One region of the Arthrobacter rhamnosi genome, then DNA from elsewhere that is predicted to be linked to it. Evidence: riboswitches for the same ligand, from Rfam matches in the RefSeq annotation. Region 1 holds a riboswitch; each other region holds the start of a gene.
What was found. A riboswitch is a leader RNA that binds a small molecule or an ion and turns the genes downstream of it on or off. The one in region 1 is predicted to bind S-adenosylmethionine.
Positions count from the first base shown of each region.

Region 2: another riboswitch for S-adenosylmethionine. It lies ahead of ACX80I_RS04875 (MetQ/NlpA family ABC transporter substrate-binding protein); the one in region 1 lies ahead of ACX80I_RS09605 (LLM class flavin-dependent oxidoreductase).
Region 3: another riboswitch for S-adenosylmethionine. It lies ahead of ACX80I_RS11120 (PIN domain-containing protein); the one in region 1 lies ahead of ACX80I_RS09605 (LLM class flavin-dependent oxidoreductase).
Region 4: another riboswitch for S-adenosylmethionine. It lies ahead of ACX80I_RS14170 (bifunctional o-acetylhomoserine/o-acetylserine sulfhydrylase); the one in region 1 lies ahead of ACX80I_RS09605 (LLM class flavin-dependent oxidoreductase).

Region 1 covers NZ_JBTNDT010000004.1:149,963-155,356, reverse strand. The annotation lists gene ACX80I_RS09610 (methionine ABC transporter ATP-binding protein) at 1-600, opposite strand, end outside; gene ACX80I_RS09605 (LLM class flavin-dependent oxidoreductase) at 703-2,091, opposite strand; SAM riboswitch class IV at 2,128-2,241, opposite strand; gene ACX80I_RS09600 (SDR family NAD(P)-dependent oxidoreductase) at 2,335-3,093, opposite strand; gene ACX80I_RS09595 (DUF7793 family protein) at 3,232-3,609, shown strand; gene ACX80I_RS09590 (GNAT family N-acetyltransferase) at 3,669-3,962, shown strand; gene ACX80I_RS09585 (TetR/AcrR family transcriptional regulator) at 3,922-4,536, opposite strand; gene ACX80I_RS09580 (alpha/beta fold hydrolase) at 4,632-5,394, shown strand, end outside.
Region 2 covers NZ_JBTNDT010000002.1:109,950-115,343, reverse strand. The annotation lists gene ACX80I_RS04885 (peptide chain release factor 3) at 1-409, opposite strand, end outside; gene ACX80I_RS04880 (GAF domain-containing sensor histidine kinase) at 537-1,793, shown strand; SAM riboswitch class IV at 1,908-2,021, shown strand; gene ACX80I_RS04875 (MetQ/NlpA family ABC transporter substrate-binding protein) at 2,220-3,104, shown strand; gene ACX80I_RS04870 (methionine ABC transporter ATP-binding protein) at 3,178-4,206, shown strand; gene ACX80I_RS04865 (methionine ABC transporter permease) at 4,206-4,865, shown strand; gene ACX80I_RS04860 (hypothetical protein) at 4,964-5,394, opposite strand, start outside.
Region 3 covers NZ_JBTNDT010000005.1:18,403-23,796, forward strand. The annotation lists gene ACX80I_RS11110 (cystathionine gamma-synthase) at 28-1,233, opposite strand; gene ACX80I_RS11115 (O-acetylhomoserine aminocarboxypropyltransferase/cysteine synthase family protein) at 1,235-2,590, opposite strand; gene ACX80I_RS11120 (PIN domain-containing protein) at 2,640-3,113, opposite strand; SAM riboswitch class IV at 3,321-3,446, opposite strand; gene ACX80I_RS11125 (cobalamin-independent methionine synthase II family protein) at 3,835-5,073, shown strand; gene ACX80I_RS11130 (APC family permease) at 5,238-5,394, opposite strand, start outside.
Region 4 covers NZ_JBTNDT010000007.1:141,829-147,222, reverse strand. The annotation lists gene ACX80I_RS14180 (hypothetical protein) at 1-43, opposite strand, end outside; gene metX (homoserine O-acetyltransferase MetX) at 170-1,312, opposite strand; gene ACX80I_RS14170 (bifunctional o-acetylhomoserine/o-acetylserine sulfhydrylase) at 1,319-2,638, opposite strand; SAM riboswitch class IV at 2,720-2,836, opposite strand; gene ACX80I_RS14165 (VOC family protein) at 2,991-3,632, shown strand; gene ACX80I_RS14160 (DUF1540 domain-containing protein) at 3,712-3,999, opposite strand; gene ACX80I_RS14155 (CPBP family intramembrane glutamic endopeptidase) at 4,177-4,974, opposite strand; gene hutI (imidazolonepropionase) at 5,032-5,394, opposite strand, start outside.

The sequences.
Region 1 (5,394 bases):
CTCGTGCGTGATGAAGACGACGGTGAGGTCGAGGTCGTTGCGCAGCTGACGGATGAGGCCGACGACGGATCGGGTGGTCTCCGGATCGAGCCCCGAGGTCGCCTCGTCCGCCAGGAGGATGGACGGCCGCAGCGCGAGCGCCCGAGCGATTCCCACGCGCTGCGCCTGGCCGCCGGAGAGCTGGAACGGGTAGTGGCCGGCCTTGTCCGACAACCCCACCCGGTCCAGTAACTCGGCAACACGGGCCCGCGCCTCGCCAGGAGTGACACCGAGGTATTCGAGGGGCAGGGCGATGTTCTCCGCGGCGGTCCGGCGGCTGAGCAGGCTCGAGGACTGGAACACCGTGCCGATACGGCGGCGCGCCTCACGCAGACGCTTCTCCGGCAGGCCCGACAGCTCCTCGCCATTGACGACGACGGCCCCCGACGTGGGACGTTCGAGCAGGTTGATGCACTGGGCGAGGGTGCTCTTGCCTGCACCGCTCGGCCCGACGACGGCAGCGATGCGGCCAGTGGGCACCTCGAAATCGAGGTGGTCGAGCACGGTGACGGCAGCGTGCCCACGACCGTAGGTCTTGGTCAGGTGTCGAAGCGAGATCATGGAGTTCCTTGGGCAGGACGCGGTGGGGCAACGTCGATGGGATGGGCGTGCTGCAGGTTCGGCCGCCGGGAATCCGGCGGGCCGTGTCAGATCAGTGCGGCATCAGGGGCGGACGGATTCGAGCCGGAAGCGCGCTCCGCGGTGCTCCTCGGGGAGACGGTCGCCCTTGCCGAACAGCTTGTTGCGCAGGGTTCCCTCGACGTACTCCGTGGGATAGGCGCCACGCTTCTGCAGCTCGGGGACCACGTACTCGATGACGTCCTCGAAGGATCCGGGGGTGATGGCGTACGCCAGGTTGAAGCCGTCGACGTCGGTCTCCTCGACCCACGCCTGAAGCTCGTCCGCAACCTGAGCGCCTGAACCGACGATGCGCGGACCGAGCCCACCCATACCGCCCCATTCGGCGATGTCCCGCACGGTCCAGGGTTTGCCGTCGTCGTTCACCTTCTGGAAGGTGGCGACGGCCGAGTGGATGGCGTTGGACTTCACATTGCCGAGCGGCTCATCGGGAGCGTAGACGGACAGGTCGACGCCGAACCAGCCGGAGACGAGCACGAGCGCTCCCTCGTAGCTGACGTACTTCTGGTACTCGGCGTGCTTCGCCTGGGCCTTCTCCTCGGTCTCGTCGGTGATGACGGTGAGCAGGGTGTAGATCCGCACGGAGTAGCGGTCACGCCCCTCGGCCTCGACGGCGTCCCGGATCTTCTTCACGACATCCTTCAGGATCGCCTTCGACGGTGCACCCACGAAGACCGCCTCGGCGTTCCCTGCTGCAAAGGCGATACCGCGGGAGGAGGCCCCCGCCTGGAAGATGACCGGGGTGCGCTGCGGCGAGGGCTCGCTGAGGTGGATCCCCGGGACCGTGAAGTACTTGCCGTCGTGGTTGATGTCGTGGACCTTCGCCGGGTCGGTGAAGACCCCGGTCTCGCGGTCCCGGATCACGGCGTCGTCCTCCCAGGACCCCTCGAGCAGCTTGTAGAGCACCTCGAGGTACTCGTCCGCGTGGTTGTAGCGCTCGTCGTGCTCGAGCTGGTCCTCGTTGCCCATGTTCCGCGCGGCGGAGGGAAGGTAGCCGGTGACCACGTTCCAGCCGACCCTGCCATTGGTGAGGTGGTCGAGCGTGGAGAGCCTGCGTGCGAACGGGTAGGGGTGCTCGTACGCGGTGCCCGCCGTGACCCCGAAGCCGAGGTGCTCCGTGACGAGCGCCATGGCGGAGACGAGCAGGAACGGATCGTTGACCGGCGTCTGCGTCCCCTGGCGCAGCGTGGCCTCGTTGGAACCGCCGTAGACGTCGTAGGTGCCGAGCACGTCGGCGATGAAGATGCCGTCGAACAGGCCCTTCTCCAGGGTCTTGGCGAGGTCGGCCCAGTACCGCAGGTCCTTGTAGCGCCACGACTGATCGTCCGGGTGCCGCCACAGGCCCGGCGACTGGTGGCCCACGCAGTTCATGTCGAAGGCATTGAAGCGGATATGGCGCGGTGATGCGGGCATGGAAAATCCTCATGTCAGGGCACTGCCATGAGGGAAGCGCCATACTTGCCCGCATGGTGCATGCCGGGCCGAATCCTCACCTGGGGCACCCCGCTACAGCGAGAGGGTTGCCGTCCAACAAACCAGGGTTTGACGTTGGAACTCTTGATTCTGGGAATGAGCCTAGATGCCCGTCCGCGCCGGCGTCCATATGCACCCGTCACAGTGCGTCACGATCGGCAATGCCTCACGTGCAGCACAGCATCAGCGGAGGTAGGACGCCCCATTCACGTCGACCACGGTGCCGCTGACCCAGAGCGGAGCATCCGTGGCGAGCCATGCCGCGGTCTGCGCCACCTCCTCCGGCGTCGCCACGCGGTTGAACGGACTCTGTGCCCGGACAGCGTCGCCCTCCGGACTGTCGAGCACCGACCGTCCCATGTCCGTCTCGACGAAGCCGGGCGCGACCGCCGCCGAGAGGATGCCGGAGGGTGCGAGCGCGACGGCCAGCGACTGGGTCATGGAGTGCAGCGCAGCCTTGCTCGCCCCGTAGGCAGGGGTGAGGGGCTCACCCCGGTAGGCGCCGCGGGAGCCCACGCTGATCAGCCGACCGCCCTCGGGGCCGGAGGGCCGGTCCAGCAGGTGGCGCGCCACGAGCCAGGCCAGGTTCGCCGGCCCCAGCAGGTTGACGGCGAGGGTGCGGCGCCAGGCATGCTGCCAGTCGTCGAAGGACGCCCGGGCAACCGGATGCGCCTCGAAGATCCCCGCATTGTTCACGAGGACGTCGACCCCACCGAGTTCCCGCACGGTTTCATCGACGATCCGCACGCACTCCTCCGGATCGGCGACATCGCCGACGACGACGGAGTGACCTGCGCCCGGCAGGGCATCGCGGACCGCCAGGGCCGCGGTCGCATCACGTCCTGCATGCACGGCGATGCGGTGCCCCCGTCCGGCCAGCTCATGGGCGATGGCGGCGCCGATCCCGCGGCTCGCGCCGGTTACCAGAATGCTCAGTGTCATGGATCAGACGCTACAGCCCGCATTGCGCCGGGAGCCCGAAGAGCACGGGTGGAATCGGACAACCGAAAAAGAGGCAGAACCAGGAAGTCCACCTTGCTACGCTGTCAAGCTACTGCTCATGCTCGGTAAAGGACCTTGATGGACCCATTCAGTGCGCACCTCGACAGGGGAATCCTGAGGCTTCGGTGGAAGCGCGGCGTCGAGATCACCTATGCGCATGCCGTTGCCGCCGCCCGCGCCCTGGCGGAATTCCACGGTCCCACCGCACTGCCGCTCCTGGTCCACATGCACGGCATCACCGGGATCACCCCGGAGGCACGCGTGGGAATGGCTGCCTACCGCGGGTTCTCGAAGGTCGCCGTCGTGGGTGAGGACGTCGTCGACGAGGTGATGTCGGGGTTCTCGCACCGCTCCCCCACCGTCACTCGCTATTTCTGCTCCGAGACCGAAGCGCTCGCATGGCTGCTCGATGGCAGCACGACCGGACAGGCTACGAGACCGGCGTCGCGGGACTAGCACAGGACCGCCGGGACGGGGCGTTGACCCGTTCTCGTGGTGAATGCGAAGGTGACAGCATGAGCTTCGAGAACAGCGCGATCCAGGTTACGAACAACGAGGCGAAGAGCCGCTACATCGCGAACCTCGACGGCGACCCTGCAGGCATGGCGGCGTACGAACGGTCCGGGAACACCATCGTCTTCACGCACACGGTGGTCGACGAAGAGGTCGAGGGCCATGGCATCGGCAGCACCCTGATCCGGTACGCGCTCGACGACGCCCGTGCGCAGCACCTCACCGTGGTCCCGCAGTGCGAGTTCGTGGCGGCCTTCATCGAGGACCACCCCGAGTACCAGGACCTGGTGAACTAGCTCGCGCGTCCGGCCCCTCAGCCAGCGCCACATCGATGAGCACCTCGGCCGCCCGACGCGCCTGCCCTGCCGCTTCCGGGGTCCCGGCGATGGCCGCCGTCGTCTGCGCGCCCTCCGCAAGGATCGACAGCTGCGCCGCGAGGTACGACGGCGCCCCTGCCTCCTCCGCCAGGCGTCCGACGTAGTCCTGGAAGGATGCCTTGTGCTTCCGGGCGTACTCCGCGACGTCCGGGCTGACGGCTCCGAGTTCCGCGAAGCTGTTGATGAAGCCGCATCCGCGGAAGGAATCCTGGTCGAACCACTGCGCAAGGAAGTCGAAGATCGCGAGGAGCCGTGCACGCGGCGTCGAGGCCTGCCGCACCGTCGCATCCAGTCCTTCCGTCCAGGACCGGTGCCGACGTTCGAGCACCGCCAGGACGATGCTGCCCTTCGACGGGAACTCCTGGTACAGCTTCTTCAGCGAGACGCCTGCCGCCGTGCGCAGCTCGTCCATGCCGACGGCCTGGATTCCCTTCGCATTGTAGAGCTCGTCGGCGGTCGCCACGATGCGGGAGCGGGCCTCGGAAATATCCATGCACCCATTCTACTTGTAGGGAGAACGATCGTTCTATACGATGGGATCACCGAGAGAGAACGAACGTTCTCTTACTTCGAGACAAGGACATGGTCATGGGCTTCATCGCAGTCGGCACCGAGAACACCACGGACATCGAGCTCTACTACGAGGACCACGGAACGGGCCAGCCCGTCGTCCTGATCCACGGCTACCCGCTGGACGGCGGCTCGTGGGAGAAGCAGACCGCAGCTCTCCTCGATGCCGGTTACCGCGTCATCACCTACGACCGCCGGGGTTTCGGCAAGTCGAGCAAGCCCACCACGGGCTACGACTACGACACCTTCGCGGCCGACCTCAACACGGTCCTCGAGACCCTCGACCTGCAGGACGTCGTCCTCGTGGGCTTCTCGATGGGCACCGGCGAAGTGGGCCGCTACATCGGCACCTACGGAGAGGCCCGCGTCGCCAAGGCTGTGTTCCTCGCCTCGCTCGAGCCGTTCCTCCTCCAGACCGAGGACAACCCCTCCGGCGTCCCCTCGACCGTGTTCGACGGCATCCGCGACGCCGCCATCGAGGACCGCTATGCCTGGTTCACGAACTTCTACAACGACTTCTTCAACACCGACGACTTCCTCGGCAACCGCCTGAGCGAGGAAGCACTGCGCAACGCCTGGAACGTCGCCGCCGGAGCCTCCTGGTACGCGTCCTTTGCCGTCGTCGACTCCTGGCTGACCGACTTCCGGTCCGACGTCGAGAAGGTGACCGTCCCGTCGCTGATCGTCCATGGCACCGGTGACCGCATCCTGCCGATCGACGCGACCGGCCGCGAATTCACCAAGCGCCTGCCCTCCGCGGAGTACGTGGAGATCGAGGACG
Region 2 (5,394 bases), on a different contig from region 1:
CCAGCAGTTTCACGGTCTGGGGCTCGAACCCCTTCGCTGCATCGATCAGCATGACGGCGGAATCGACGGCGGCGAGGACACGGTAGGTGTCCTCGGAGAAGTCGGCGTGACCCGGGGTGTCGACGACGTTGAGGATGGTGTCGCGATAGGTCAGCTGGAGTGCCGCCGAGCTGATCGAGATACCGCGCTCCTGCTCGATGCCCATCCAGTCGGACACGGTGGCATGGCGGCTCGACTTGCCGTGGGTGACACCGGCGTCCTGGATGGCGCGGGCGAGGAGAGCCAGGGCTTCCGTGAGGGTGGACTTCCCGGCGTCAGGGTGGGAGATGACGGCGAAGGTACGACGGCGTCCGGCCTCGCGGCGGACGGCATCGGCGTCGAGGACGGGGGATTCGGTTGACAGGACCACACCTCCATTGTCCCCGATCCCGGAGCGGCACCTCGCGGGCGGGCCCGGTGTTCGCTGTGCGCGTGGGGCCCGGGGTCTACCCTAGGAGGCAGATCACTGCACACGGCTACTGGGAGGACGTGGAGTCATGACCGATCAGGCATCCGGACGACGGACGGCGCGGGGCTCGGAGCACGCCGAACTGCTCTCGCAGTACGGGCTGGGCATGGCCCTGGGCGAAGCGGGCTCCGTCGGGTCCATGCCGCGGCCGGCCGCTCCCGCGAACGCCCCCGCCGCCCTGCAGAACCTCGTGGCCCTGGCCGTCCACCTCTGCAACGCCCAGTACGGCGCCATCAACGTGATCACGGAGGACGAGTTCCACCAGATCGCCGCCCAGGGACTCGAACCCCTCATGTGCGCCCGGGAGGATTCGCTGTGCGGGCAGGTCCTCAAGTACGGCCACACCGTGGTGGTCGCGGACTGCACCGAGGACCCTCGCTTCCGTGCGAATCCCTTCGTCGACGGCCGCTTCGGCGCCGTCCGTTTCTACGCCACCACCCCGCTCCTGACGAAGGACGGCGTGCCGCTCGGCACCCTCTGCATCTTCGACGAGAAGCCCGGGAACCTCACAGACCAGCAGGCCGCGGGGCTCGAGACGCTGGCCGCGCAGGTCGTCGACGTCCTCGACCTCCAGCTGCGCACCCGTCAGCTGGACGCCACGGTGTCCGAGCTGCAGCGCAGCAACGAACTGCTGGGCGAATTCGCCGGCCGGATCAGCCATGACCTCCGGGGACCGCTGACCAACGTCGTCGGCCTCGCGGAGCTCGCCGAGGACGAGCCGGCGCTCCAGGAGGGTCCGGCGGGCACGTACTTCAAGCGCATCGGAGCGAGCGCCCTCCGGATGTCCTCCATGGTCGAGAACCTGCTCGGCTACTCGCGCGTGGGCGGCGCGGCGCACCTCGAGACCGTCTCCCTCGCCGAAGCCGTCGCGGCCGCCGTCGACGATCTGGGACACCACGTCGACGGCGTACAGATCACGGTCGGGGACTTCCACGGCCACGCCGACCGCGAGCAGCTCCGGGTCCTCATCCAGAACCTGGTGGCCAACGCCGTGGCCTACGCGCGTCCGGGCGTCCCGCCGGAAGTGCACATCACGGGCACCGGCATCGCGGAGTTCTGGCGCCTCGACGTCGCCGACAACGGGAAAGGCATCCCGCCCGAGGAGTACGACCGCGTGCTCGAGCCGCTGGTGCGGCTCGGGCGTGAGGGCGATCCGTCCGGTACCGGGATAGGGCTGGCGACGTGCGTGCGCATCGCCCAGGCGCACGGCGGGCGCCTCACCTTCGACCAGACTCCCGGGGGTGGGCTCACCGTGCGGGTCTGGTTCGGGTCGAGCCCGACCTGACGGTCTTCGTCGGGGCGGCGCGCCCTCCGGTACGGGAGCGGGTCGTCGAATATGACGCGCCGGGTCACGGTCGTTTTGACCCTGTTCGATCCTGTCGCCTAGCGTTCCCAGAAGAATCAAGAGTTCCAGCCATGGGCCCTGGCCGGTTGGACAGCAACCCTCTCCCGTAGTGGGGTGCTCCAGGTGAAGATTCGGCCGCCGGGATACTCCGGACGGCAAGTACGGCGATTCCCGCGGTGCTTCTCCGAAGCCCTGCCGGAGAACGCCCGCAGCATCCAGTGAGCGAGCATGTCAGTCCAGTAGAAACACGTCCGAGCAGCCTGAGCTGTCCGTCAGTACCGCTGCGTGACTGCTGTCTGCTTCCGTCCCGATTCCCCTGTCGCTGAGCCGTCCGCTCAGCAGGTACCCGTCCGAAGGAAAGAAAATATGATCAACTCCCGCAAGCTCCTGGCAGCCGCCGTCGTCCCGTTCCTCGCCTTCACCGTTGCCTGTGGCTCCTCGGAGGCCTCCGAGGGAGGCAATGAGACCGTCCGCCTGGGAGTCGTGGGTGCAAGCGACCCGGAGTGGGCTGTGCTGACCGACGCGGCCGCCGAGGAAGGCATCGACCTCGAGGTCGTCGACTTCGCCGAATACACGCAGCCCAACCCTGCGCTGACGGAAGGCGAGCTGGACCTCAACCAGTTCCAGCACCTCGTCTACCTCGCCCGCTACAACGTCTCCAGCGGCGAGGACCTCACCCCCGTAGGATCGACCGCCATCTACCCGCTGGGTCTCTACTCCACGAAGTACAAGTCGGTGGAGGAAATCCCCGAGGGGTCCACCGTCGCCGTGCCGAACGATGAGAGCAACCTCGCGCGCGGCCTGCTCGTCCTCCAGTCGGCCGGCCTGGTCACCCTCAAGGACGGCGGCAGCGCCTTCTCCACCATCGATGACGTCGACGAGGCGGAATCCAAGGTGACCGTCACGACCCTCGAGGCATCACTGACGCCGACCTCCCTTCCGGACGTCGCCGCTGCGATCATCAACAACGACTTCGTGCAGGACGCCGGCCTGAACTTCGACGACGCCATCGCCAAGGATGACCCGACCGATCCAGCCGCCGCTGCCTACGTCAACATCTTCGCCTCACGCGCCGGTGAGGAGAACAACGAGACCTACCAGAAGCTGGTGAGCATCTACCAGGAGAACCAGGAGGTCCTCGACGCCGTGCAGGAGACCTCGGGCGGAACCGCTGAGTTCCTGAAGGTGCCGGTGGACGAGCTGAAGACGTCGCTCGACACCGTCGAGGAAGACACCCGCGCCCAGGGCTGATCAGCCGTCTCTCCCGCGTGTGGCCGGTCGGTGATCCTGACCGGCCACACGCATCCCCTCAGCTAGGAACACGATGCCACTCATCTCACTGCGGAACGTCACGAAGAGCTTCCCCCCGGGGCGCCGCGGCGAACCCCTCGTCCATGCCATCGACAACGTCAGCCTCGACATCGAGGCGGGGGAGATCTACGGCATCATCGGGTACTCCGGGGCGGGCAAAAGCACCCTCGTCCGTCTGATCAACGCCCTCGAGAAGGCGTCCAGCGGCGACATCATCGTCGACGGGCACCAGGTCACGAACGTCCCGGACCGCCAGCTACGCACACTGCGCCTGGACATCGGCATGATCTTCCAGCAGTTCAACCTTTTCAGCGCCAAGACGGTCTGGAACAACGTGGCCTACCCCCTGCGGGTCGCCGGCAGGACCAGGGACGAGATCCAGGCCCGCGTGACCGAACTCCTCGACTTCGTGGGACTCGCGGACAAGGCATCGAACTACCCGGAGCAGCTCTCCGGCGGCCAGAAGCAGCGCGTCGGCATCGCCCGCGCCTTGGCGACCTCACCCAAGATCCTCCTCGCCGATGAGGCCACCTCGGCCCTCGATCCCGAGACCACCCATGAGGTACTCCGCCTCCTGCGCCGGGTCAACGAGGAACTCGGCATCACCATCGTGGTCATCACGCACGAGATGGACGTCATCCAGACACTCGCCACCAAAGTAGCGGTGATGGACCGTGGGCGGATCGTGGAGCAGGGCGACGTCTTCGACGTGTTCTCCAACCCCCGTGAAGCATCGTCGCAACGGTTCGTCTCCACCGTGGTCCGCGGCATCCCCGCACCTGATGAACTGGCAGCACTACGGGAGAGGCACCGAGGGCGGATCGTCACCTTCTCCTTCCGCGACGGCGACTCCTCGCAGGCATCCGTGTTCCTCGAACTGGCCGCTGCCGGCATCGAATTCGAACTGATCTACGGCGGCATCAACGACATCCGGGGCCGCGCCTTCGGGCATCTCACCCTCGCGCTCACCGGAGCGGACAGCGTCATCGACGCGACCCTGCACCACATGGCCGGCCGTATCACCGTGAAGGAACTCGCCTGATGGAAGACCTCATCCCCCTGACACCCCAACTGTGGGAAGCCACCTACGAGACCCTGTACATCGTGGGCCTCAGTCTCCTCTTCGGAGGTCTCGGAGGGCTCCTGCTGGGCATCGGTCTCTACACCACCAGGGCCGGCAGCATCCTCGGCAACCGGGCCGTGTTCGGCACCCTGAACATCATCGTGAACATCTTCCGGCCGATCCCGTTCATCATCTTCCTCGCCGCAGCGCAACCCCTCGCCCGCGCCGTCACGGGAACCGGCATCGGCAACAGTGCCATCATCTTCACCCTGTCCCTCGCGGCAGCATTCGGCATCAGCCGCATCGTCGAGCAGAACCTGCTGACCGTCCAGCCCGGGGTCATCGAGGCTGCGCGCTCGGTCGGCGCAGGACGACTGCGCATCATCCTGACGATCCTCATCCCCGAGGCTCTCGGCCCGCTGATCCTCGGATTCACCTTCATCTTCGTGGCCCTCGTCGACATGTCGGCCGTGGCCGGATATGTCGGCGGCGGCGGTCTGGGTAACTTCGCGATCCAGTACGGCTACCGGCAGTTCAACCCCGTCGTCACCTGGGCGGCGGTCATCGTGATCATCCTGCTCGTCCAGGCCGTCCAGTTGCTCGGCAACGTCCTGGCGCGCAAGGTCCTCCGCCGCTAGCCCGTTCGGATCCGGCCTCGAACGGCCGACGCCGGATGGTCGACGCGATGGCGTGACCATCGCGCTCGGTCACCCGGGCGGGCGGCCTCCCGCGCTGTTCATCGTGTGCGATTGGCGGCGGACCTGCTGACCGGCAGGAGGAAGCCGGCCGCCACCAGCCAGAGGAGCCCGCCGAACCGCCCGAGGGGAAGCAGGAACTGGACCGGCTCGATGGTCATCGAGAGGAAGCTCAGTTCGGACAGCGCAGCGATCACGAGGCCCGTCCATGCGAGCCACCGCGGCAGGAAGCCGAGGACGAGTGCCGGAACGGCAATGCCCGCGACGAGGAGCCCCAGGCCGACCACATACCCCACCCCGCCGGAGATGAACGCGAGCAACGACAGCGCATGGGTGAGGGGGACATCGGTGGTGATCTCCGGACGGCTGAGCACCCAGCTCACGAATGCCGAGAGCATGAGGAAACCGGCTGCCGTGATGCCGCCGAACAGTCCTATGCCCGGTCCGGCGACCCGGACGCCGAGGCGTAGCT
Region 3 (5,394 bases), on a different contig from region 1:
GAACGGGGGTGTTCTGCTGGACCGGGGTCAGGCGCTGAGAGCCACGGCTCTCCTGGACGCCCGATGTGTTCTCTCCAGCGCAGCGGCCAGGTCCTCCTGCAGGTCTGCCAGGTCCTCGACGCCGACGGACAGCCGGACCAGGTCGGTGGGCACGGCCAGCGGGGTTCCGCGTACCGAGGCGTGGGTCATCTCCGAGCAGTAGCAGACCAGCGATTCCACCCCGCCCAGGCTCACGGAGAGCGCGAAGAGCCGGGTCGATTCGGCGAAGGCCCGGGCGGCGGCCTCTCCGGCGCTGAAGCGCAGCGAGACGATCCCGCCGAAGCCTGACATCTGGCGCGCCGCCAGGGCATGGCCCGGATGCTCGGGCAGGCCGGGGTAGAGCACCTCCGCGACGCCGGGCTGGTCCCGGAGCCATTCGGCCAGGGCCTGGGCATTGGAGGTGTGCCGCTCCATGCGCAGGCCGAGGGTCTTCAGGCCGCGGGCGGCCAGGAAGCAGTCCTGCGGCCCGGCGACCGCGCCGCCGGCGAACTGCTGGTAGCCGATGGTCTCGGCCAGTGCGGTGCCGCGGAAGGAACGGTCCGCCACGACCACGGCTCCGCCGAGCACATCCGAATGCCCGCCGATGTACTTGGTGGTGGAGTGCACCACCACGTCCGCGCCGAGGTCCAGGGGCCGCTGCAGGTAGGGCGAGGCGAACGTGTTGTCCACCACGAGCAGGGCCCCGGCGTCGTGCGCCAGCGTCGCCCACCCGGCCAGGTCCGCGATGCCCAGCAGCGGGTTCGACGGCGTCTCCACCCACAGCAGTGCGGTGGAGCCCGGCCGGACCGCGGCGGCCACCGCCGCCAGGTCGGTGATGTCCACGGCCGTGTTCGCCACGCCCCACGGGCCCAGCAGCCCGTTGATCAACCGGTTGGTACCGCCGTAACCGTCCCCGCCGAGGACGATGTGATCCCCCGGGCGCAGCAGTGCCCGCAGCAGAGCATCCTCGGCCGCCAGCCCGGAGGCGAAGGCGAAGGCCGCCGTCCCATGTTCCAGGGCGGCCAGCTGGGCTTCGAACCCGTTACGGGTCGGGTTGGAGCCCCGGCTGTATTCGTGCCCGGCGCGCAGCACGTTGATCCCGTCCTGCACGAAGGTGGAGGTCTGGTAGATGGGCGGGATCACCGCACCGGTCAACGGATCAGGGTCCTGCCCGGCGTGGACGGCCGTCGTGTTGAATCCTCTGTACTGCGCCATGTCAGGCCCTTCCTGCGTAGACGGCAGGGGCCCCTGCCGCCGGAAAAGTAGCCGCGGGTTCCTCGAAGCCCAGCGGGGCCAGGGCGAGGTCCAGGTCCGCGACGAGGTCCGCCGCGGTCTCCAGTCCGACGGAGAGCCGGATGGTGGTCTCCGCGATCCCGGCGGCTGCACGCTGTCCGGGGGTGAGCCGGCAGTGCGTCATCGCTGCCGGGTGTGCGACCAGGGACCGGGTGTCCCCCACATTGGCCACCAGCTTGAACAACCGGAGCCGATCGATGAAGGCCCCGACCTGCCCGGGCTCGGCGGCCAGGTCGAAGGAGAACACACTGCCGGCTCCTCGCGGGAAGTCCCGGGCCGCGAGTCCGGCCTGCGGGTGGCCCGGAACGGAGGGGTGGTGCACCGCGGCGACGGCCGGGTGGCCGGCCAGGAACCGGATGACCTCGCGGGTGTTCTGGGCGTGCCGGGCTACCCGGATGTCCAGGGTCTCCAGCCCCTGCAGGATCTGCGCGGCGCTGCCCGGAGCGAGCGAGGGGCCCAGGTCGTGGAGGTACTTGCTGCGCGCGAGGGCCAGGTACGCGCCGTGGCCGTGGCGTTCCCACAGGATCTCCCCGCCGTACCGGCGTTTCGGCCGTGTGAGCTGCGGCCACCGGTCCGGGTAGGCGGAGAAGTCGAAGCGCCCGCCGTCGACCACGGCACCTGCGAGGGTGCTCCCGTGCCCGCCGAGGAACTTCGTGGCCGAATACACCACGATGTCGGCCCCGTGATCCAGCGGCCGGAACAGGGCCGGGGTCGCCAGGGTGTTGTCCACCACCAGCGGCACCCCGGCGGCATGGGCGACCGCGGCGATCGCCGGCAGGTCCTGCAGCGTGGCCAGCGGATTGCCGATGGATTCGGTCAGGAAGGCCCGCGTCGTAGGGCGTACAGCGGCTTGCCAGGCACCGGGATCGGCCGGGTCGGCGAAGCTGACCGCGATCCCGAAATCGTCGAAGGTGTCGGTGAGCAGGTCCACCGTCCCCCCGTACAGCTTCGACGAGGCCACGATGTGCTGCCCGCCGCGGACCAGCGACAACAGGGCGACGGCGACCGCTGCCTGCCCGGTCGCCGTTGCCAGCGCGGCCACGCCGCCGTCGAGCGCGGCGATCCGCTGCTCCAGCACGGCGACGGTCGGGTTGCCGGTCCGCGTGTAGGTGAAGCCGGGTTCCTTGAGCGCGAACATGCGCCGGGCCGACGCGTAGTCCGGAAACTCGTACGCCGCGGTCTGATAGATGGGGACTGCCACGGGCCGGTAGGGGGCCTGCGGTTCATACCCTGCATGGATTTGGGAAGTGGCCGTACAGCCGGCGTCACCGGTACTCATCGAAGCTGCTCCTTCGGCAGAAATGGTCAGGGTTCGGGGTCGGACGGATCTACAGGGACTGCGTCGCCGGTCCCGTCCGGGAGGGCGGGAGCGGTGGCGCCCCAACCGCATGCGCTTCCGGAATCCAGGGATTGATGGCCGACACCGCGAATTTCCGGTAGACCTCCACATTTCCCGACACAATGGAAAGACTCTTGTGAATTGCAGTCGCTGCAATGAGGGAATCGACTGCGGACACCTCGGCGTCGCTCAGCATCGGACCCCAGACAGCGGCGATATCAGAATCCACGGGAAGAATGTTGGAGCTGTAGGAGTTCACGAACTCCTGCACCCAGGCGCCGACCGTCCGGTATTGCTGGTTCTCCCGGCTCACCAGATGCAATTCCCCGATCGTCAGGGCGGAGACGAATATCCGGAAGTGTCGCCTCCGCTGGAGGAAATCGACGACAGTCGTGGAAGGGCGTGGGCTCCGCAACTCCACGACGACGTCGGTATCCAGGAGGAGGCCGCTTGTGCGTGCCATTCCTCAGACTGCCAGCGCAGGCGGACCAGCGTCCTCCCTGCCACGTGGAACCCCCTGCGGTCTGAGGAGGAAATCCACGAACGCCTCGCGCGGAGCCATCAGTGCCTCGTAGTCGTGAATGCTCACGACCGACAGCGGAACCTGGGAGTGGGAATCGGCAATGGATGAGGTTGCAGCCATGGCGGGCGGCACGGGGCCGCGTCCTTTCGGGAGCTCTTGCCCGCACCAGGTACCCCGGGGGGTGAATGCGGGCCGCTTCGTCATCCGAACCACCCACCGAGCGCGGGGTTGGTATGTGACCAAGTCGGAGCTTGGCGGTCACAATTCATGAAGCTGTTGGAAGTATAACCACGCAATCGTGCCCGAAGTAAACACCCGAGCGTTGTCGTCCTCGTTCGTCCGTTCGCTTATCGACTGTTCCCGGCACGAGAACAGGGAATTTCATCGGCCGCAGGGTGGGACTCCCCCATAAATCTTTCCGGAATGTTACGCCCCTGGTTTTTATGGCGCGCTAATCGTCGTCCATGATGGGGCCAGCCCCTCCGATTGGTGCTCAGCCTCCTGGCTGTGGAGGGGACGTGCCTGCGTCACCGGTGGATTTAGAGCCCTAAGCCACACCATCCAGAGCAGCTGAGAGACCTGCCTCCATGACGCTGCAGCTTCCCCCGGATTTCCTGTCCGGAAGGGTGCTAATGGCAGGACCGATGGAAAGGAAAGCATCATGACCCTCGATCGCATCTCCACCAGCCACGCCGGCTCGCTGCCCCGCACACCGGAACTGATCGCCGCCAACGCCGCCCGGACCTTTGCCGAGGACGGCTTCACCCTGGAGCGGACACCCGAATTCGACGGGCTGCTCACCACCGCCGTGGTGGACCTCGTCCAGCGCCAGAAGGAGTTCGGGATCACGATCCCGGGCGACGGTGAGTACGGCAAGGCGATGTCCAACCCGGTCGACTACGGTGCCTGGTGGACCTACAGCTTCCAGCGCACCGCCGGCCTGGAACTCACGGATTTCAATCCGATCCTCGCCGAACCCGTCCTCAGCGAGCCCGGTGCCATCAGGCTGACATCGTTCGCCGACCGACGTGACTGGACCCGCTTCGCGGCGGCCTACCAGGATCCCGAGAGCGGGATCCAGATCGGCAGGAACGCGACGGCCTTTCCGTCCGCGACCGGGCCGATCTCCTACACCGGACACGCTGCCCTGGCCAGTGACATCACGAACCTGAAAGCGGGCCTGGCTGCTGCGGACATCCCGACGGGATTCATCACGGCCCTCTCGCCCGGGTCCGCCAGCAGGATCGGCAACGACTACTACGCCAGCGAGGAGGAGTTCATCTACGCCTGGGCCGATGTCCTGCGCGAGGAGTACAAGGCCATCGTCGACGCAGGCCTGGTCGTCCAGATCGACGATCCGTCCATCGCGGAGAACTGGGACCAGATCAACCCCGAACCCACCATCGAGGACTACCAGAAGTTCACCCGGATCCGGGTCGACGCCCTGAACTATGCGCTGCGGGGACTACCCGAGGAACAGGTCCGGTTCCATGTCTGCTGGGGATCCTGGCACGGCCCGCACACCACGGACATCGGGTTCCGCCACATCGTGGACCTCGTGCTGGGTATCAACGCCGGCTCGTACTCCTTCGAGGCAGCCAACGCACGCCACGAACACGAATGGACCCTCTGGCAGGACGTCGACCTTCCTGCCGGAAAGGTGCTGGTTCCCGGCGTCGTCTCGCACGCGACCAACGTCGTCGAGCACCCCGAGCTGGTCGCCCAGCGCATCGAGCGGTTCGCCGCGCTCGTCGGTCGGGAGAATGTCGTGGCCTCCACCGACTGCGGGCTGGGCGGAAGGATCCACCCGCAGATCGCCGCCGCGAAGCTCGAGTCCCTGGGACGCGGCGCGCAGATCGCCTCGAACAGGCTCTTTGCCCGCTCCGCGACACTCGCCTAGCCACGGGTGGCCACCCTTGTCACCAGGGTGACGGAGCCGGCTCGGTTGTCCGGAGGATGTCCGGACAACCGAGCCGGAAAGCGTCGGTTGAAGTGCTCCGACCCGGATTGTCCACGCGGTGTCTGGACAATCCGGGTCGGAGGCGACGGGGTGGGCAGCCGGACCTAGACCCGTTCGGTGGACGCCAGGGATCGCGTCTCGGTGGAGCCCTGTGTCGGAGGTGCTGGTGGTGCGGCTGCGTGCCCGGCGAGGACACCCGTCCGGTGCCGAAGCTTCAGCCGGTACATCAGGACGCCGGTGAGGATGACGGCGGCGACGAAG
Region 4 (5,394 bases), on a different contig from region 1:
TGTCGCGTGCTTCCTGGTTCCAGCCAATGGTGCTCAGTTCCATGAACAGCTCCCCTTCATCTTCCGTCGACGAGTCCGGGCGTCTACCTCAGACCTGCCTGCCGCCGATTGCTAAGCAGGCTTAGCTCCAAGACTAGGTGCCCGTCCGGGGAAACCCAACCGATAACCGCTAGCCCGCGTAGAAGGCGGAGCGGAGTTGCGCGTCGAGCTGGTGGATCTGGGTCAGGAACGCATCGTGGCCCACCGGCGAGGAGATCATGTGGACGGGCACCTCGCCGGGCAGCCCCCGGGCCAGCCGCTCCGACTGCTCCGGGAAGTAGAGTCGGTCCGAGTCCACGGCGGCGATGAAGAACTCCGCCGTGGCCTCCCCCAGTGCCGCGTCGAGGCTGCCGCGGTCCCGCGCGGCATCGTGGCTCATCAGCGCCTCGGTCAGGATGACGTAGCTGTTCGCGTCGAAGCGGCCCACGAGCTTGTCCGCCTGGTGGTCGAGGTAGCTCTCCACCTGGTAGCGGCCCCGCTCGGCGGGCAGGACGGCACCGAAGGGCTGTTCGGCGTCCTGCTCCGCGCGCCCGAAGCGTGCTTCCAGTTCCTGCTCCGAGCGGTAGGTGATGTGGGCGATGCGCCGGGCGATCCCGAGGCCCGCATCCGGATGCGGGCCGTCGTAGTAGTCGCCGCCGCGATAGGCGGGGTCCAGCCGGATTGCCTGCAACTGCGCCTGGGCGAACGCTATCTGTTCGGCCGAACTGGCGGCAGTGCAGGCGATGACGGCGCACCGCTCCACCCGCTGCGGGTACATCAGTGCCCACTCGAGCGCTCGCGCCCCTCCCATCGACCCCCCGAGGACCGAGTGCCACCGCTCGATGCCGAGCCGGTCGGCGAGCAGGGCTTCGGCCCGGACGGAGTCGCGGATGGTGACGAAGGGGAAGCGCGATCCCCAGGGAGTGCCGTCGGGTGCGAGGCTGGCCGGCCCCGTCGAGCCGTAGCACCCTCCCAGCATGTTGACGGACACGACGAAGTACCGGTCGGTGTCCACCGGGCGGCCGGGGCCCACGAGCGAATCCCACCAGCCCTCCTCCTCCGATGCGCCGCGTGCCACGTGCGAGCTGCCGGTCAGGGCATGCTGCACGAGCACCGCGTTCGAGGCATCCCGGTTCAGCCGGCCCCAGGTCTCGAAGGCGAGCTGCACGTCCGGCAGCTCACCTCCGGTCTCGAGGGCCAGCGGTCCGATCGGGGCGACGCGTAGGAGCCCGTCCCCCGAAGGGCGCGCGTCGTCGATCCCGGGGTGCAGCGGAGCAGGAGGGTAGGTGGTCACGAAGGGCTAGACTCCTTTGGCGGCACGGAACCCCGCGTCGAGGTCGGCGAGGATGTCGGTGATGTTCTCGAGGCCCACGGACAAGCGGACGAGACCCGGACGCACGCCCGCGGTGAGCTGCGCCTCCGCCCCGAGCTGGCTGTGCGTCGTCGACGCCGGGTGGATGACGAGCGAGCGGACGTCGCCGACGTTCGCCACGTGCGAGTGGAGTTCCAGTCCGTCGACGAAGCGCTTGCCGGCCTCCAGTCCCCCGACGATGTCGAAGCTGACGATCGCGCCCGTCCCCCTGTTCCGCCCGTACTTCCTGCCGCGCTCGTACCAGGGGCTCGAGGCCAGGCCGGCGTAGGAGACGCGCTCGACGTCGTCGTGCCCCTCCAGCCATTCGGCGACCGCCTGCGCATTCTGCACGTGGCGCTCGACGCGCAGGCTGAGGGTCTCCAGTCCCTGCGCGATGAGGAAGGCGTTGAACGGCGAGACGGAGGAGCCGAGGTCGCGCAGGAGCTGGACACGGGCCTTGAGGATGTACGCGAGGTTCGCGCCGAGTGCGCTGCCGACACCGAGGTCCCGCGCATAGACGAGTCCGTGGTAGCTCTCGTCCGGCGTGTTGAACCCGGGGAACCGCTCGGGGTACCGGGCGAAGTCGAAGTTCCCCGAATCGACGATGACCCCGGCGATGGCATTGCCGTGACCTCCGAGGTACTTCGTCGCGGAGTGCACCACGATGTCCGCGCCCCATTCGATGGGCCGGATCAGGTACGGCGTGGACAGCGTGTTGTCCACGATCAGGGGAAGCCCGTTCTCGTGCGCGACGGCGCTGATGCCCTCGATGTCCAGGACGTCCTGCCGGGGGTTGGACACGACCTCGCCGAAGAAGAGCTTGGTGTTCGGCCGGACGGCGTTCCGCCACTGCTCGAGGTCGTCCGGGTCCTCCACGAAGGTGGTCTCGATGCCGAACTTCCTCAGCGTGTGCTTGAAGAGGTTGTACGTGCCGCCGTAGAGGCTGGGGCTGGCCACGATGTGGTCCCCCGCCTCCGCGATGTTCAGCACCGCGAAGGTCTCGGCAGCCTGGCCCGAGGCGAGCAGCAGGGCGCCGGCTCCGCCCTCGAGGCTCGCGATCCTCGTCTCCACTGCCTCCTGCGTGGGATTCCCGATGCGCGTGTAGATAGGAGCGAGTTCCGTCAGCGCGAACCGGTTGGCGGCACTCTCGGCGCTCGGGAAGACGAACGACGACGTCTGGTAAATAGGCAGCGCACGCGCTCCCGTGGCTGCGTCCGGTGTCTGGCCGGCGTGGATCTGGCGTGTCTCGAAAGACCAATCGTTGGACATGGTGCTCCCTGTCGGAAGGGGCCCCGCCTGGTCCGGTGCTCCGGCCGGTGCGTGCCGCTCCAGGAGACCGGCTCCCGCAGGAGCCCGCGCTTGCACGGCGCCGGAATAGCGCCGAACCTGGTCTTCACCCGGGGCACCCCACCGCGGTTGGAGGGTTGCCGGCCAGCAAGCCGGGGCTTCGTGCTGGCACTCATGACCTGCACCCATGAAAACCCATCGGAGCGGATCCGGCAAGCCGGATGACCTCTCGTGAAGCAGCCTGCGGAGGGGCGACGGGGACGCGATCGGAGGACCAGCAGGAGTAAGGCGAGCCTTAGTCGAGACGTGCATCACTTAGTGCCAAGATAACCGCATGCGATTGGACCATGTCTCATATGCCTGCGAACCCGATGGACTTGCTGCGACTGCCGACCGGATCGCGGCCAACCTCGGGATGGACCCCGTGAAGGGTGGCGTGCACCCGCGCTTCGGCACCCGGAACATGATCTTCCCCCTGGTGAACGGCCAGTACCTGGAGGTCGTGGAGGTCCTCGACCACCCCGCGTCGACCAAGGCTCCCTTCGGTCAGGCCGTGCGCGCGCGCTCCGAGGCCGGCGGAGGCTGGATGGGCTGGTGCGTCGCCGTGGACGACCTCGCCCCGTTCGAGGAGCGCCTCGGCCGCAGCGCGGTTCCCGGCAACCGCAAGTTCCCCGACGGCCAGGAACTGACGTGGCAGCAGATCGGCATCAAGGGGCTCATCGCGGATCCCCAGGTCCCCTACCTGCTCCGCTGGGACGAGGGCACCGAGGCCCTGCACCCCTCCCAGGCGCGCCCGGCATCGGTGAAACTGGCCTGCCTGACCATCGCGGGCTCGTCGGAACGGGTGACCGAGTGGCTCGGCACCGATGTCGAGGAGACGCTCGACGGCGTGAAGGTCCAGTGGATCGCCCCGAACGGCACTCCGGGCATCATGTCCGTGACCTTCGAGACCGCCGACGGCCGCATCGAGATCTGACGTCGCTGAGAATTGAACAGGAAAGGGCCGGACAATCGTCCGGCCCTTTCCTGTTGCCGCGCCTCGGGCGGAGGCGCCGTCAGGCGTGGGTGTAGGTGAGGCAGTCGGCGGCGTCGGCGCCGGGGCCCACCTTGACGGCCGGGGCGCCGCACAGCAGGTCGTGGTTGAAGGTGCACTCCGAGCGCTGGCACGCGCCCACGTGTGCGAGCATCTTCGGCAAGCCGCCACTGATGGAGGTGTCGATGAAGGTGGCACAGGACGCGTGTTCCTCGCTCCCGGACACTGTGATCGCGACGGCGGTGCAGCCCTCGTGGTTGAACGAACAGTTGTGGACACTGCACTCAGAGACACTGGTGACGACGCTCATGATTCCTCCTGGCTGGTCCGGTGGAGCCCCTGGGCGGAGCCGCCGTTGTGCTGGTGGACATCACGGTAACACCGCGGTCGGCCGATAATTTAGTCACGGTTTTCGCGCGCAAATCAGCGTAGGTGAGCCTTCCCTGGGCAGTTCGTGGGCCGAGGCGTCGGCCGATTCACCCCCGATTCATCCGCCGATCCCGATGGCGGGTCCGAGGAGCGCGAATCCCACGAAGCCCGCCGTGTCGATGAGCGCGTGCGCCAGGACGAGCGGCAGGACGCGGCGCGTGCGCGTGTAGAACCAGGCGAACAGCAGGCCCATCAGCACGTTGCCGACGAAGGGTCCGAACCCCTGGTAGAGGTGGTAGCTGCCCCGCAGCACGGCACTCGTGAGGACGATGGCGGGCGTGGACCAGCCGAGCTCGCGCAGGCGGAGGAAGAGGTAGCCCACCACGAGGACCTCCTCCAGCACCCCGTGGCGGACGGCCGACAGGACGAGGACCGGGACGGTCCACCAGTAGGCGTCCAGGGCGGCCAGGACGAGGGCCGTCGTGATGCCGAGCTCCCGCCCGCCGGCATACACCCCGAGGGTCCCGACGCCGATGACGGCCGCCAGCCCGATCCCGAGACCGATGGTGCGCAGGGGCCTGTCAAGCGTGAGCCCGAGGCGCCGGAACGCCGGAACGCCGTGCCCGCTGAGCAGGAACAGGACGAGGGCCACGGGCACCAGGGCGAAGACGATCCCCAGCACCTGGTAGGTCAGATCGAAGTACGGCCGGTCGTTCAGCACTGGGTTCAGGGTGGTGGTCTGCGCCGCCAGGGGTCCGCGCGTCAGCTTCTCGGCCAGGCTCACGATGGAGTACACGGCCGACTGCCCCAGGGAGAGGCCGAACACGATCAGCAGCTCCGCGGTGATGCGTCGCCGGGGCGGAGCATCCGTCCGGGTATCGACGGCTGAGGGTGCGGAGGTGGACTCGGCAGGCATGGCGCTATCCTCGCAGCGGTCGCTGGGGATTCCCAGTCCGGCGGCCCGGCGAGGGCCCTACCGCACGCGCTTGCCGGCGCGCCAGACCGCGTGCACGAGGGGCATGCCGGGGCGGTACGCGAGGTGGGTGGCCGACGGCGCGTCGAGGAGCTGCAGGTCCGCCCGGTGCCCCACGGCGAGCGACCCGACGGCCCGTCGGCCGTCGGTGTCCTCGCCCGTGTGCCGCCGCAGGGCGAGGGCTCCCCCGACGGTTGCAGCCCGTACCGCCTCGGCGACGGTGAGCCCCATCTGCAGGACGGCGGTCGCGACGCAGAACCCCATGGCGGTCGTGTAGGAGGTGCCGGGGTTGCAGTTGCTGGCGATCGCCAGCTGCACTCCGGCGTCGAGCAGCCTCCGCGCAGGCGGGAACGGCTGGCGGGT